2 regions of the Megamonas hypermegale genome follow, and region 1 is predicted to be linked to the other one. Evidence: riboswitches for the same ligand, from Rfam matches in the RefSeq annotation. Region 1 holds a riboswitch; the other holds the start of a gene.
What was found. Region 1 has a riboswitch for ZMP and ZTP ahead of CKV65_RS09635 (phosphoribosylaminoimidazolecarboxamide formyltransferase). Riboswitches for the same ligand answer to the same signal wherever they lie in the genome.
Positions count from the first base shown of each region.

Region 2: linked by a shared signal. The riboswitch ahead of CKV65_RS01200 (formate--tetrahydrofolate ligase) and the one ahead of CKV65_RS09635 (phosphoribosylaminoimidazolecarboxamide formyltransferase) in region 1 are both predicted to bind ZMP and ZTP.

Region 1 is NZ_LT906446.1:1,994,899-2,001,180, reverse strand. It holds gene CKV65_RS09645 (phospholipid carrier-dependent glycosyltransferase) at 1-130, opposite strand, end outside; gene thiD (bifunctional hydroxymethylpyrimidine kinase/phosphomethylpyrimidine kinase) at 287-1,066, shown strand; gene CKV65_RS09635 (phosphoribosylaminoimidazolecarboxamide formyltransferase) at 1,118-2,293, opposite strand; ZMP/ZTP riboswitch at 2,331-2,410, opposite strand; gene CKV65_RS09630 (ATP-dependent 6-phosphofructokinase) at 2,562-3,527, shown strand; gene CKV65_RS09625 (AzlD domain-containing protein) at 3,611-3,922, opposite strand; gene CKV65_RS09620 (AzlC family ABC transporter permease) at 3,912-4,649, opposite strand; gene CKV65_RS09615 (LysR family transcriptional regulator) at 4,759-5,640, shown strand; gene CKV65_RS09610 (protein-tyrosine phosphatase family protein) at 5,693-6,282, shown strand, end outside.
Region 2 is NZ_LT906446.1:244,414-250,695, reverse strand. It holds gene CKV65_RS01210 (4-hydroxybenzoate octaprenyltransferase) at 1-376, shown strand, start outside; gene folD (bifunctional methylenetetrahydrofolate dehydrogenase/methenyltetrahydrofolate cyclohydrolase FolD) at 393-1,292, shown strand; ZMP/ZTP riboswitch at 1,290-1,377, shown strand; gene CKV65_RS01200 (formate--tetrahydrofolate ligase) at 1,455-3,122, shown strand; gene CKV65_RS01195 (MIP/aquaporin family protein) at 3,289-4,014, shown strand; gene tnpA (IS200/IS605 family transposase) at 4,166-4,630, opposite strand; tRNA gene CKV65_RS01185 (tRNA-Ser) at 4,813-4,902, opposite strand; tRNA gene CKV65_RS01180 (tRNA-Trp) at 4,955-5,030, opposite strand; tRNA gene CKV65_RS01175 (tRNA-His) at 5,040-5,116, opposite strand; rRNA gene rrf (5S ribosomal RNA) at 5,161-5,277, opposite strand; rRNA gene CKV65_RS01165 (23S ribosomal RNA) at 5,347-6,282, opposite strand, start outside.

The DNA.
Region 1 (6,282 bases):
GATAATATCCTAAGTGCCAAATATATAATACACATAAGATGGCAAAAATAATATATATTGTAGATTTGGATATAGTAAATTTATCTACTATATCTTTTTTATTTAATATGATATTTATATTTTTACCCACATCTATTAATCCTCCTGTCTTATTCTAAAAAAATACTACTGAATATTTCTGAAAAGAAGCTGAAAAATTTTGCAGGTAAAATAAAAATATTATAAAATGAACTTGCTTATCAATTAATTAACAATAGGAAGAATTATATATAAGTGAGGTAATATTATGAAAAAAGTTTTAACAATTGCTGGTTCAGATTGTAGTGGTGGGGCTGGTATTCAAGCTGATATAAAAACTATAACAGCACATAAAATGTATGCTATGAGTGCCATCACCGCTTTAACTGCACAAAATACTACGGGCGTTTATGGTATTTTAGAAACAGATGCAAAATTTATGGGACTACAACTTGATTGTATCTTTAAAGATATTAATCCTGATGCTGTAAAAATTGGTATGGTAGCTAATAAAGATATCATAAAAACAATTGCTAATAAATTAATTGAATACAAAGCTAAAAATATAGTAGCTGACCCAGTAATGGTTTCTACTGCTGGCAGTCGTTTGATGGAAGAAGATGCTGCTAATACTTTGATTGAAAAATTATTACCACTCGCTACAGTCATAACTCCAAACTTAGCTGAGGCAGAAGTTTTATGTAATTTTCCTATAAAGACTAAGGAAGATTGCATTAAAGCCGCTGAAACTATTTTCAAAAAAATTCCTACAGCTATTTTAATTAAAGGCGGTCATTTAGAAGATTGTGCTGATGATTTACTTTGGGACAATGGTTCTATTCATTGGTTTAAAGGAGAACGCATAGATAATCCTAATACACATGGAACGGGCTGCACACTTTCTTCTGCTATTGCTTCTAATCTTGCCGCTGGACATGACCTTGTAACAAGCATTCAAAATGCCAAAGATTACATCACAGGAGCTTTAAAAGCCAATTTAAATTTAGGTAAAGGCAGTGGGCCTTTAAATCATATGTACAATTTATAATTTATAACGAAAAAAGGTTGAAGCTTAAAGCCTCAACCTTTTATTTTAATATTAATGATGGAATAAACGAATTCCAACAAATGCCATTGCCATATTGTATTTATCACAAGTTTCAATAACATTATCATCACGAATAGAACCGCCACTTTGTGCAACAAATTCTACACCGGATTTATGAGCACGTTCGATATTATCGCCAAATGGGAAGAACGCATCAGAACCGAGAGATACGCCTTTTACTTTAGCAAGCCAAGCTTCTTTTTCTTCTTTAGTAAATACTGGTGGTTTTTCTGTGAATACGCGTTTCCAATCATCGCCACCGAGTAAATCCATATATTCATCGGAGATATATACATCAATTGCATTATCGCGGTCTGGACGGCGAACATCTGGTTTAAATGGTAAGTTCAATACTTGTGGTGCTTGACGTAAATGCCAAATATCTGCTTTATTACCAGCAAGACGAGTACAATGTACACGAGATTGTTGACCTGCACCAATACCGATAGCCTGTCCATCTTTTGCATAACATACGGAATTTGATTGTGTATATTTAAGTGTAATCAATGATATGAGTAAATCACGTTTTGCAGCTTCTGGAATTTCTTTGTTTTTAGTAGGTACATTGTTGAATAATTCTTCTGTGATTTTAATATCGTTGCGTTTTTGTTCAAAAGTAACACCGAATACTTCTTTTGTTTCAAGTTCTGGTGCTTTGTAATCAGGATTCATCTGAATTACAAGATAATTACCTTTGCGTTTTGTCTTTAAGATTTCTAAAGCTTCAGCGCTGTAAGATGGAGCAATGATACCATCGGATACTTCACGAGCTAAGAAACGAGCTGTAGCAGCATCGCATTCATCAGAAAGTGCAGCGAAATCACCATAAGAAGACATACGGTCTGCACCACGAGCGCGAATATAAGCTGTAGCCATAGGTGTGAGTTCTACACCTTCAACAAAATACATTTTCTTTAAAGTATCAGATAATGGCACAGCAACAGCAGCACCTGCTGGGCTTACATGTTTAAATGAAGCTGCTGCTGGTAAACCTGTAGCTTCACGCAATTCACGAACCAATTGCCAGCTATTAAAAGCATCTAAAAGATTAATATATCCTGGTTTGCCATTTAAAACTGTAAATGGTAAATCTTGTCCATCTTTCATATACACACGTGCTGGTTTTTGATTAGGGTTACATCCGTACTTTAATTCCATAGAATTCATTTACGATTTCCTCCTGTAAGTAAATTGATAAATTAATATATTTTGCCCAGACGGTCGGCTGATAATCTACTGTGCTTCATGTAGTTAATTCCACTTCCGTCAGTTACACAGTTTCTAAAATAAAATTTATCATTATATTGCTTTACTTGTCAAGATTAGCATAAGATTTAAAAGGATTTTGTATACCATCTAGCGAAATAATCATAAAATAGAGTTTTTTTATAGATTTATATTGATGTTTTGGAAAAATTTTAGGAGGGTTTTATTTATGGATAAAAATATAGCTGTATTGACTAGTGGTACAGATGCACCTGGCATGAATGCCGCTATTAGAGCTGTTGTTCGTACAATACTTAGCAATGGTTCTCGCGTTTGGGGCGTCTATGATGGATATCGTGGATTAGTTGATGATAATATGGAAGAATTATCTTCTATTTCCGTAGCTGATATAATTCAACGTGGTGGTACTTTCCTTGGTACTAGTTTTTGCAAACGCTGGTACACAAAAGAAGGACGCCAAACAGCTTATGAAAATCTAAAAAAACGTGATATAGATGCACTTATCGTCATCGGTGGTGATGGTAGCTTACGTGGTGCTGAAGAATTTGCTAGAGAAACTGGTTTTCCTGTTATTGGTATCCCTGCAACTATTGAAAATGATATTTGGGGTACAGATTATGCTATTGGCTGTGACACAGCAGCTAACACAATTTTGGAAGCTATCAATAAAATAAGAGATACTGCAGCAGCACATCATCGTATTTTCATCTTAGAAGTAATGGGTAACAAATACGGCTGGCTCGCTACATATACAGCAGTTGCCGGCGGCGGAAATATGGTAATCGTTCCAGATGATGAATACGATCAAGAAAAAGTCGTTGCTAAAGCTAAAAAATTACATGACGAAGGTAAAACTTATCTCGTAATTTTAGCTTCTGAAGGCGTAGGTGATATGCAAGCTTTAGCTAAAGAATTACAAGAAAAAACAGGTGTTTCTACTCGTTTAACTACTTTAGGTTTAGTACAACGCGGTGGTTCTCCAACAGCTAATGACCGTGTGTTTGCTAGTGTTTTAGGTGAACAGGCTGCACTTGCTGCTATATCTGGTTTATATGGTATTGTATTTGGTTTAAATAAAGGACAAATCGTAAGCGTTGATTTACGTGATGCTGTAACCAATAAAAAAGTTTATCCAGAAGACTTAAAACATCTTGCAGAAATCATCTCTTATTGAGAACAAATATTATGCGTTTAAAGATAAAAAGCTGTAATAAATTGAGCTAGCTCAATTTATTACAGCTTTTTTATTCATATAAATTACAAAATAAATAATTCCAAAATAAATACACTACAACAACACGATACAGCGACTTGAAATAAACTTGCTCCAAACCATGCTGTTATAATACCTACAACTAATGCTAATGCTCCTGAAAAAGGACTTTGTGTCGCATTTATTATCGCTGGAAAAGTCATGACAGCTAATGTAATATACGGTACATAATACAAGAAAGATTGTATAAAACGACTTTTTATCTGTTTTTGAATTAAAGTAAGTGGCAAAACACGAATGGCCATACTCACGCCAGCCATTATAAGTATATAAATATAAATTTCACTATTGCTCATTATGTGCCTTCTCCTCTTGTTTTATTGGGAATAAAATTGCTGCAACTGAAGCTAATATAACAGTAAGTAATATTATGCGTGTAGCATCAGATAAATTACAAACATATGGTAAATAATTGGCAATATAACTTGCTACAAAACTTATAAGCACAAATAAACCAATTGTTTTATTTTGATGTGCTGGAGGAATTATTACAGCTAAAAACATACCATATAATGCTACGCTAAATGCGCTGACTAAACTTACAGAAAGTAAATTACCTGCAATAATACCAAGTGCTGTTCCAATAGACCAACATGGCATTGTGACAAGCATTGCTCCATAAGTATAAAATGGATTAAGATATCCAGGGCGTGCAATCGTTATTGCAAAAAGTTCATCTGTAATATCAAAACCAATTAAAAGACGATGATACCACGGCGTATCTGGATGCATACGCTGACTTAAAGCACAACTCATTATTAAATAACGTGAGTTAGCAATCAAAATGACAAGAAACATTTCTAAATATGTAGCCATAGTAGCAATCACTGTAAAACCTGCATATTCACCTGCAGAAGCATTCGTCAAAATACTGGCAAAAAAACCTTGAAACGCAGATAATCCAGCATTTTTAGCAGCAATCCCCAAAGAAAAAGAAACAGCTAGATATCCCAAGGCAATAGGAATACCATCTCGCATACCTTCTTTAAATACTTGTTTGTTATCAGACAAATTCTGATACATGAAATCTCTCCTTTTTTCATATTTTGCATTAATTATTATAACAACCTTATTTACATAAAGAAAACGAATATTTATAATGACTTCATAAGTAATACTAATGGAGGAAAACATGATATCACGTTACGGTATTTTTTGCAAAGTTATTGAACTCACAAGTTTTACAAAAGTCGCTAAACAAATCGGTTATTCACAAAGCGCAATAAGCCAAACGATAAAATCACTTGAGCAAGAATTAGGCGTTATCTTAATTGACCGCAAAAAAGACGGTATAACTCTAACTTCTGATGGAAAAGAATTTTTACCATATCTTCAATCTATTTACCGTGCGGAATGTGCTTTAAAACAAAAACAAAAAGAACTAACTGGATTAGAAAATAGTATTATTCGCATTGGGACTTTTACCAGTGTGAGCCGTAATATCTTACCTCAATTAATGAAGCAATTTAAAAAAATTTATCCCGGTGTAAATTTCATCTTAAAACAAGGAGATTATACCAGCATTCAAAAATGGGTGCAGACAGAAATTGTAGACTTTGGCTTTGTAAATAGCAACGCTGTAAAAGGTATAAAGGTAGAAATACTCTATGAAGATGAACTGTTAGCTGTACTGCCACCTAATCATTCACTCATCGAATATAAAAGTATTTCACTAAAACAACTTGCCAGTGAACCATTTATTTTACTTGATGAAGGTGATTATAGCGTCATAATGAATGCTTTTCAAAAAATAAATCAAACACCACAGATTGAATATGAAGTATATGATGATTATTCTATCTTAGCCATGGTCAGACAAGGACTTGGGGTATCGGCAATGTACAGCCTTGTTTTAAATGGTTTTGAAAAAGGCTTACAAATTAGACCAATAAAAGAAAAACCCATGCGACCTGTAGCACTTGCTTGGAAAAATGAACATACAATGTCACTTGCTTCGCGCCGTTTTATGGATTTCATCAAAAGTTTTTTTCTAAAAAATAAGCAATGTTTATAATCGTCCATGGTATAATGAGGTTAAATTCATATATACTAAAAGGAGTGATTTCATGACATCATCTATGCTTTCTAAAAAATTTATTTTATTGGCACTCATCACATTATTACTTTGTAATATTGCCTACGCTCAAGAGACAAATTATAATGGCTATATTTGGCGAAACGATGTGGAAGATAATACAAATATGCCGCGTAATTTTCGCACATCTAAATCAAATTTTCAAAAAATGTCAGATAAATACGATTTAGATAGCAATTACATTCCATCGCGCAAAGGTCTTTATGAGCTTGATATTTCAGGTAGTGCTCAGTTTTCACCTAAGCAATTTAAATCACTCATCAAATACTTAAAAACACAAACTGATAAAGATATTTACATCATTGATTTACGCCAAGAAACCCACGGCTTTTTCAACGATAATACAGCTGTTAGTTGGTACGGATTACACGATTGGGGAAATATCGATAAAACTACATCCGAAATAATTAAAGATGAACGCCAACGCCTCAATGCTCAAATAGGTAAAACGATTGAAATTGGCAATATCAGTTCAGATAAAGTGATATCCACTGATAAAATCAAAGTACATTCAGCTATGACTGAAAAAGATTTAGTGCATAAATACGGTTTAAATTATGT
Region 2 (6,282 bases), 480 kb from region 1:
ACTCGGTATAATATTTTTAAGTGGCGGTGTTTGCCTTTGGATAGGTAGTTTTGATGCAATTTACGGCAGTCAAGACCGTGAATTTGATTTAAAGCATCATTTGCATTCTTTAGCGACAAAATTTGGCGTTGCTAAAGCTCATCGCATTGCCGCTTATCTTCACTGCGTATCAATATTATGCTTTATTTTAACTGGAATTTATTTTGATTTATCTTGGATTTATTACATTGGCGTTTTAATTGCTATTGTAACTTTAATTTATCAACACAATATAATTTCACCAAATGATTTTCATCGCCTAACGCAAGTTTATTTCATGCGCAACGGCATTGTATCTATTGTTATCTTTATATTTACATTAATAGATTTAATTTAAAGCGGAGGTGCTTATTTTGACTGCAACAATCCTATCTGGCAAAGTTTTCGCCACTCAATTTAAAGAAGAAGCAAAAAAAGAAATTTTAAACATTAAACAAGAATACGGCGTAACACCTGGTTTAGCCGTTATCATCGTAGGCGAAAATCCTGCTTCTAAAGTATATGTACGCAATAAACATAAAGCTTGCGAAGAAATAGGCATTTATTCCGAAGTCATTGAAATGCCTGAAACTACTACAAAAGAAGAATTAATTCGCAAAATCGATGAATTAAATTTTCGCAAAGAAATTCATGGTATTTTAGTACAATTACCATTGCCAAAAGCTATTGCGCAACATGAAGAAGAAATTTTAAATGAAATAAATCCATTTAAAGATGTAGATGGTTTTCATCCTATCAATGTAGGCAAGCTCGTCACTGGACAAGAAGCTTTAATCCCTTGTACTCCACACGGTTGCTTAAAAATGCTCGAAGCTAGCAATATAAACATCGATGGCGCTCATGCCGTTGTAATCGGCCGCAGCAATATCGTTGGTAAACCGATGGCACATTTATTATTATCTAAAAATGCTACAGTTACTATCTGCCATTCCCATACAAAAAATTTAAAAGAAATATGTAAAAGTGCAGATATTATAGTTGCAGCTATTGGTAAGCCAAAATTTATCACAGCAGATATGATAAAACCTGGTGCTACAGTAATCGATGTTGGCATTAACCGCATTGCACCAAAAAAACTTGTCGGTGATGTCGATTTTGAAAATGCCGTAAACGTTGCTGGAGCTATCACACCTGTACCTGGTGGCGTAGGTCTTTTGACAATCGCTATGCTAATGCAAAATACTGTTACAGCATTAAAAATGCAACTTGCTAATCAATATGCACTTTGTTATAATAAAGACATAAATTCATAAACGGTACGGAACTGACGGATTTTAAGTGGAATTAACCACGTGAACCGTACTATTTACAAAAAAGTCGACCGTCTGGGCATAAAATCATATGCTCAGGCGTTTTTTTATGTCCTGAGATATGAGATAATAGTAATATAAAACAAATTGGAGGTAATTACCCAAATGAAAACAGATGTTGAAATTGCTCAAGAAGCTGTCATGCAGCCTATAACTGAAATTGCTAAACACCTTGAAATCCCTGAAGATGACCTTGAATTATATGGAAAATATAAAGCTAAAATTTCCCTTGATTACTGGAATACATTAAAAAACAGACCAAATGGTAAATTAATCCTCGTTACTGCTATTAACCCTACACCAGCAGGTGAAGGCAAAACAACAACAAGCATTGGACTTGGTGATGCTCTTCACAAACTCGGCAAAAAAACTACAATTGCCCTTCGTGAACCTTCTCTTGGTCCTTGCTTTGGTCTTAAAGGCGGTGCAGCTGGTGGCGGATATTCTCAAGTAGTACCTATGGAAGATATCAACCTTCATTTCACTGGTGATTTCCATGCTATCACTACAGCTCATAACCTTTTAGCAGCTGTTATTGACAATCACATTCAACAAGGTAACGCACTTGACCTTGATGTTCGCCGTATCACTTGGAAACGCGTTCTCGACTTAAATGACCGCGCACTTCGCAATATTATCTGTGGTCTTGGCGGTAAAGCACACGGTGTACCTCGTGAAACTGGTTTCGATATCACTGTTGCATCTGAAATGATGGCAATTTTATGCTTAACTTCTGACCTTGAAGACATGAAAAAACGCCTCGGCAACATCATCATTGGTTATACACGTTCTGGCCGTATTGTTCGTGCTAAAGAATTAAACGTAACTGGTGCACTCACATTATTATTTAAAGACGCAATCAAACCAAACCTTGTACAAACACTTGAAGGTACTCCTGCGCTCATTCATGGTGGCCCTTTTGCTAATATCGCTCATGGTTGCAACAGCGTAATGGCTACAAAATACGCTTTGAAAATGGCTGATTACACTGTAACAGAAGCAGGCTTCGGTGCTGACCTTGGTGCTGAAAAATTCCTCGATATCAAATGCCGCTTCACTGGCTTTAAACCAAATGCTGTCGTTATCGTAGCAACAATTCGCGCTTTAAAAATGCACGGCGGACTTGCTAAAACTGAACTTGGCACAGAAAATATTGAAGCACTCAAAAAAGGTATGACAAACCTCGCTAAACACATTGAAAACATTCATAAATTCGGTTTACCAATCGTAGTTGCTATCAATGCATTTCCTACAGATACAGAAAACGAATTACAAGAACTCAAAACTCTTTGCGAAAGCATGGGCGCATCTGTTAGTATTTCTGAAGCTTGGGCAAAAGGTGGCGAAGGTGCTATTGACCTTGCTAAAAAAGTTATTGAAGCAGCAGAAAAACCTTCCGATTTCCATTATATGTATGATGAAAACGATACTATTAAAAATAAAATCAATGCAATTGCCACTAAAATCTACGGTGCTGACGGCGTAAATTACATTCCAGCTGTTGAAAAAACTATCGCAGAACTCGAAGCTGCTGGGCTTGATAAAATGCCAATTTGCATGGCTAAAACTCAATACTCCTTGAGCGATGACCAAACAAAACTCGGTGCACCAACTGGCTTTAGAATCACTGTTCGTGAATTACGTATAAGCGCTGGTGCTGGCTTTATTGTAGCTCTTACAGGTAATGTACTCACAATGCCTGGACTTCCTAAAAAACCAGCTGCTGAAAATATGGATATTGATATAAACGGCAAAATTACAGGCTTATTCTAAAAAATAATATTTTATAATACACCGCCAAAAATTAGACATCATATTTAACTTTTGGTGGTGTATTTTTTATAATAAAATCTTCTAATGGTTTTTTCATCTAAAACATCCAAAATAAATTTAAAATTTACTTTATTCTTTAATAACTATATGAAAGGAGATTATTTTTATGGACAATTTATTAGGAGAATTTATTGGTACAGCCATTCTTATTACTTTTGGTTGTGGTGTAGTCGCCAACGTTTCTTTAAAAGGTTCTAAAGGAGAAAATAGTGGTTGGATAGTAATTACTGCTGCTTGGGGATTTGGTGTAATAATGGGTGCATTTACATCTACAGCACTTGGAGCTCCTCAAGCCGATTTAAATCCTGCACTTACTTTAGCCAAAACATTAAATGGTATTTATACAGGAACTCAAGCTTTAGCTACTATGTGTGTACAAATACTTGGAGCAATTTTAGGCGCTGTTATCGTATATATCGCTTATTTACCACATTGGGCACTTACAGAAAATGAAAAGACCAAATTAGGCGTTTTTGCCACTATTCCAGCTGTTAGAAATTACGGTTATAATTTTGCTTGTGAATTTATCGGTACGTTTATACTTATATTTTTGATTTTTGCTATTTTTAATCCTAATAATGGTTCATTTCCATCTGGTCTCGGTACGTATATCGTAGGAATTTTAATTTGGGCAATAGGTCTAAGTCTTGGTGGTCCTACTGGTTATGCTATAAATCCAGCCCGTGATTTAGGGCCATGTATAGCTCATGCATTATTATCTATCTCTGGTAAAGGAGAATCTGATTGGCGTTATGCATGGATTCCAATCATTGCTCCAATGTTAGCTAGTATCTCTGCTTATAGTATTGCCAAAATACTTAACATCATATAATTTTAAATCAAAACCACCAGTTAAACTGGTGGTTTGCTCAACCCTATAAGGGTTTTTCTCTTGTGGTTGCATCTTAAAAGATGCGCTGAATAATCTGACAACCACATTTTTTTCACTGGCAAAGCCCCTCTTTGGGGCTTTTATTTTTGCCTTATTGTCCCTTGCTACCTGTAAACGGGTCTATATATTCTTTTAAACTTATTTGATCTATCATTATGTCTTCTTCTAATTGGTTTTTTATATATTCTTTTATCGCATTTTCATATTTTCCTACTGTATCTACATAATATCCTCTGCACCAAAAATGTCTATTTCCATACTTATATTTTAAATTTGCATGTCTATCAAATATCATCAAACTACTCTTACTTTTCAAATACCCCATAAATCCTGCTACACTCAAATGCGGTGGTATTGCCACTAACATATGGATATGATTTGGGCAACATTCTGCTTCTATTATTTCTACTTTTTTTCTTTTGCATAACTGTCTTAATATCTTTCCTATATCTACTCTTATTTTTTTATAAATAACTTGTCTACGGTATTTTGGTGCAAAAACAATATGATATTTACATCTCCACTTACTATGTGATAAACTTTTTATATCATTCATTGACACGAACCTCCTATACTTTATATGGTTGCCAGACCACTTATATTGTAGTACGGAGGTTCTTTCCTTTTCTTTAAGAATTCTTAACAACCCCCAGTTAAACTGTGGGTTTTATCATACCTATTCGGCGACAACAAAAAAGCGATATCAGATTTTTTCTGATATCGCTAATGTTTACAAAGTGGCGGAGTGAGAGAGATTCGAACTCTCGCACGGCGAAGCCGCCTAACGATTTAGCAAACCGTCCTCTTCAGCCTCTTGAGTATCACTCCATATTTAAAATTTACTAAAAAAGCTTCGGCAAAACCGAAGTTATAATGATAATGGCAGGGGCAGTAGGACTTGAACCCACAACCAATGGTTTTGGAGACCACTACTCTACCAATTGAGCTATACCCCTATAAAGTAATGGGGCGACTAGTGGGGATCGAACCCACGCAATAACGGAGCCACAATCCGCCGTGTTGACCGCTTCACCATAGCCGCCATATTCCATTATCTAAGCTTTATATAAAAGTATAAAACTTATTAACCGGCAACTTCCTATCCTCCCAGCACGTTTCCATGCAAGTACTTTCGGCCTCTAAATGCTTAACTACTGTGTTCGGTATGGATACAGGTGGTTCCATTTAGGCATCATCACCGGATATTCTTTTTTCTGAGGTCTTTTGTTCCCTCAAAACTTCACAGAAGAATTTCTTGCTCTACCAAGCTTTTAAGTTAAGTTCTCGACTTATTAGTACCAGTCCGCTACATTCATTACTGAACTTCTACTCCTGGCCTATCAACCTCATCTTCTTTAAGGTGTCTTTCAAGCTTACGCTTCGGGAGACCTCATCTCAAGGCTGGTTTCACGCTTAGATGCTTTCAGCGTTTATCCTTTCCGGACGTAGCTACCCAACTGTACCCCTGGCGGGATAATTGGTACACCATTGGTCCGTCCACTCCGGTCCTCTCGTACTAGGAGCAGCCCCCTTCAAGTCTCTTACGCCCGCGATGGATATGGACCGAACTGTCTCACGACGTTCTGAACCCAGCTCACGTACCACTTTAATGGGCGAACAGCCCAACCCTTGGGACCTGCTCCAGCCCCAGGATGTGATGAGCCGACATCGAGGTGCCAAACCTCCCCGTCGATATGGACTCTTGGGAGAGATTAGCCTGTTATCCCCAGGGTAGCTTTTATCCGTTGAGCGATGGCCCTTCCACTCGGAACCACCGGATCACTAAGCCCTACTTTCGTACCTGCTCGTCGTGTCTGACTCGCAGTCAAGCTCCCTTCTGCCTTTGCACTCTTTGCGCGGTTTCCGTTCGCGCTGAGGGAACCTTTGGGCGCCTCCGTTACATTTTGGGAGGCGACCGCCCCAGTCAAACTGCCCGCCTGACACTGTCCTGAGTTTCGTTACTCCTACAGTTAGAGGTTCAATAAATAAAGGGTGGTATCCCAACGTCGACTCCATCTAGGCTAACGCCCAGACTTCCCAGTCTCCCACCTATCCTGTACGTTATTTACTAAACATCAATGTCAGGTTGCAGTAAAGCTCCATGGGGTCTTTCTGTCCAGTCGCGGGTAACCTGCATCTTCACAGGTACTTCAATTTCACCGGGTCCCTCGTTGAGACAGTGCCCAAGTCGTTACACCTTTCGTGCGG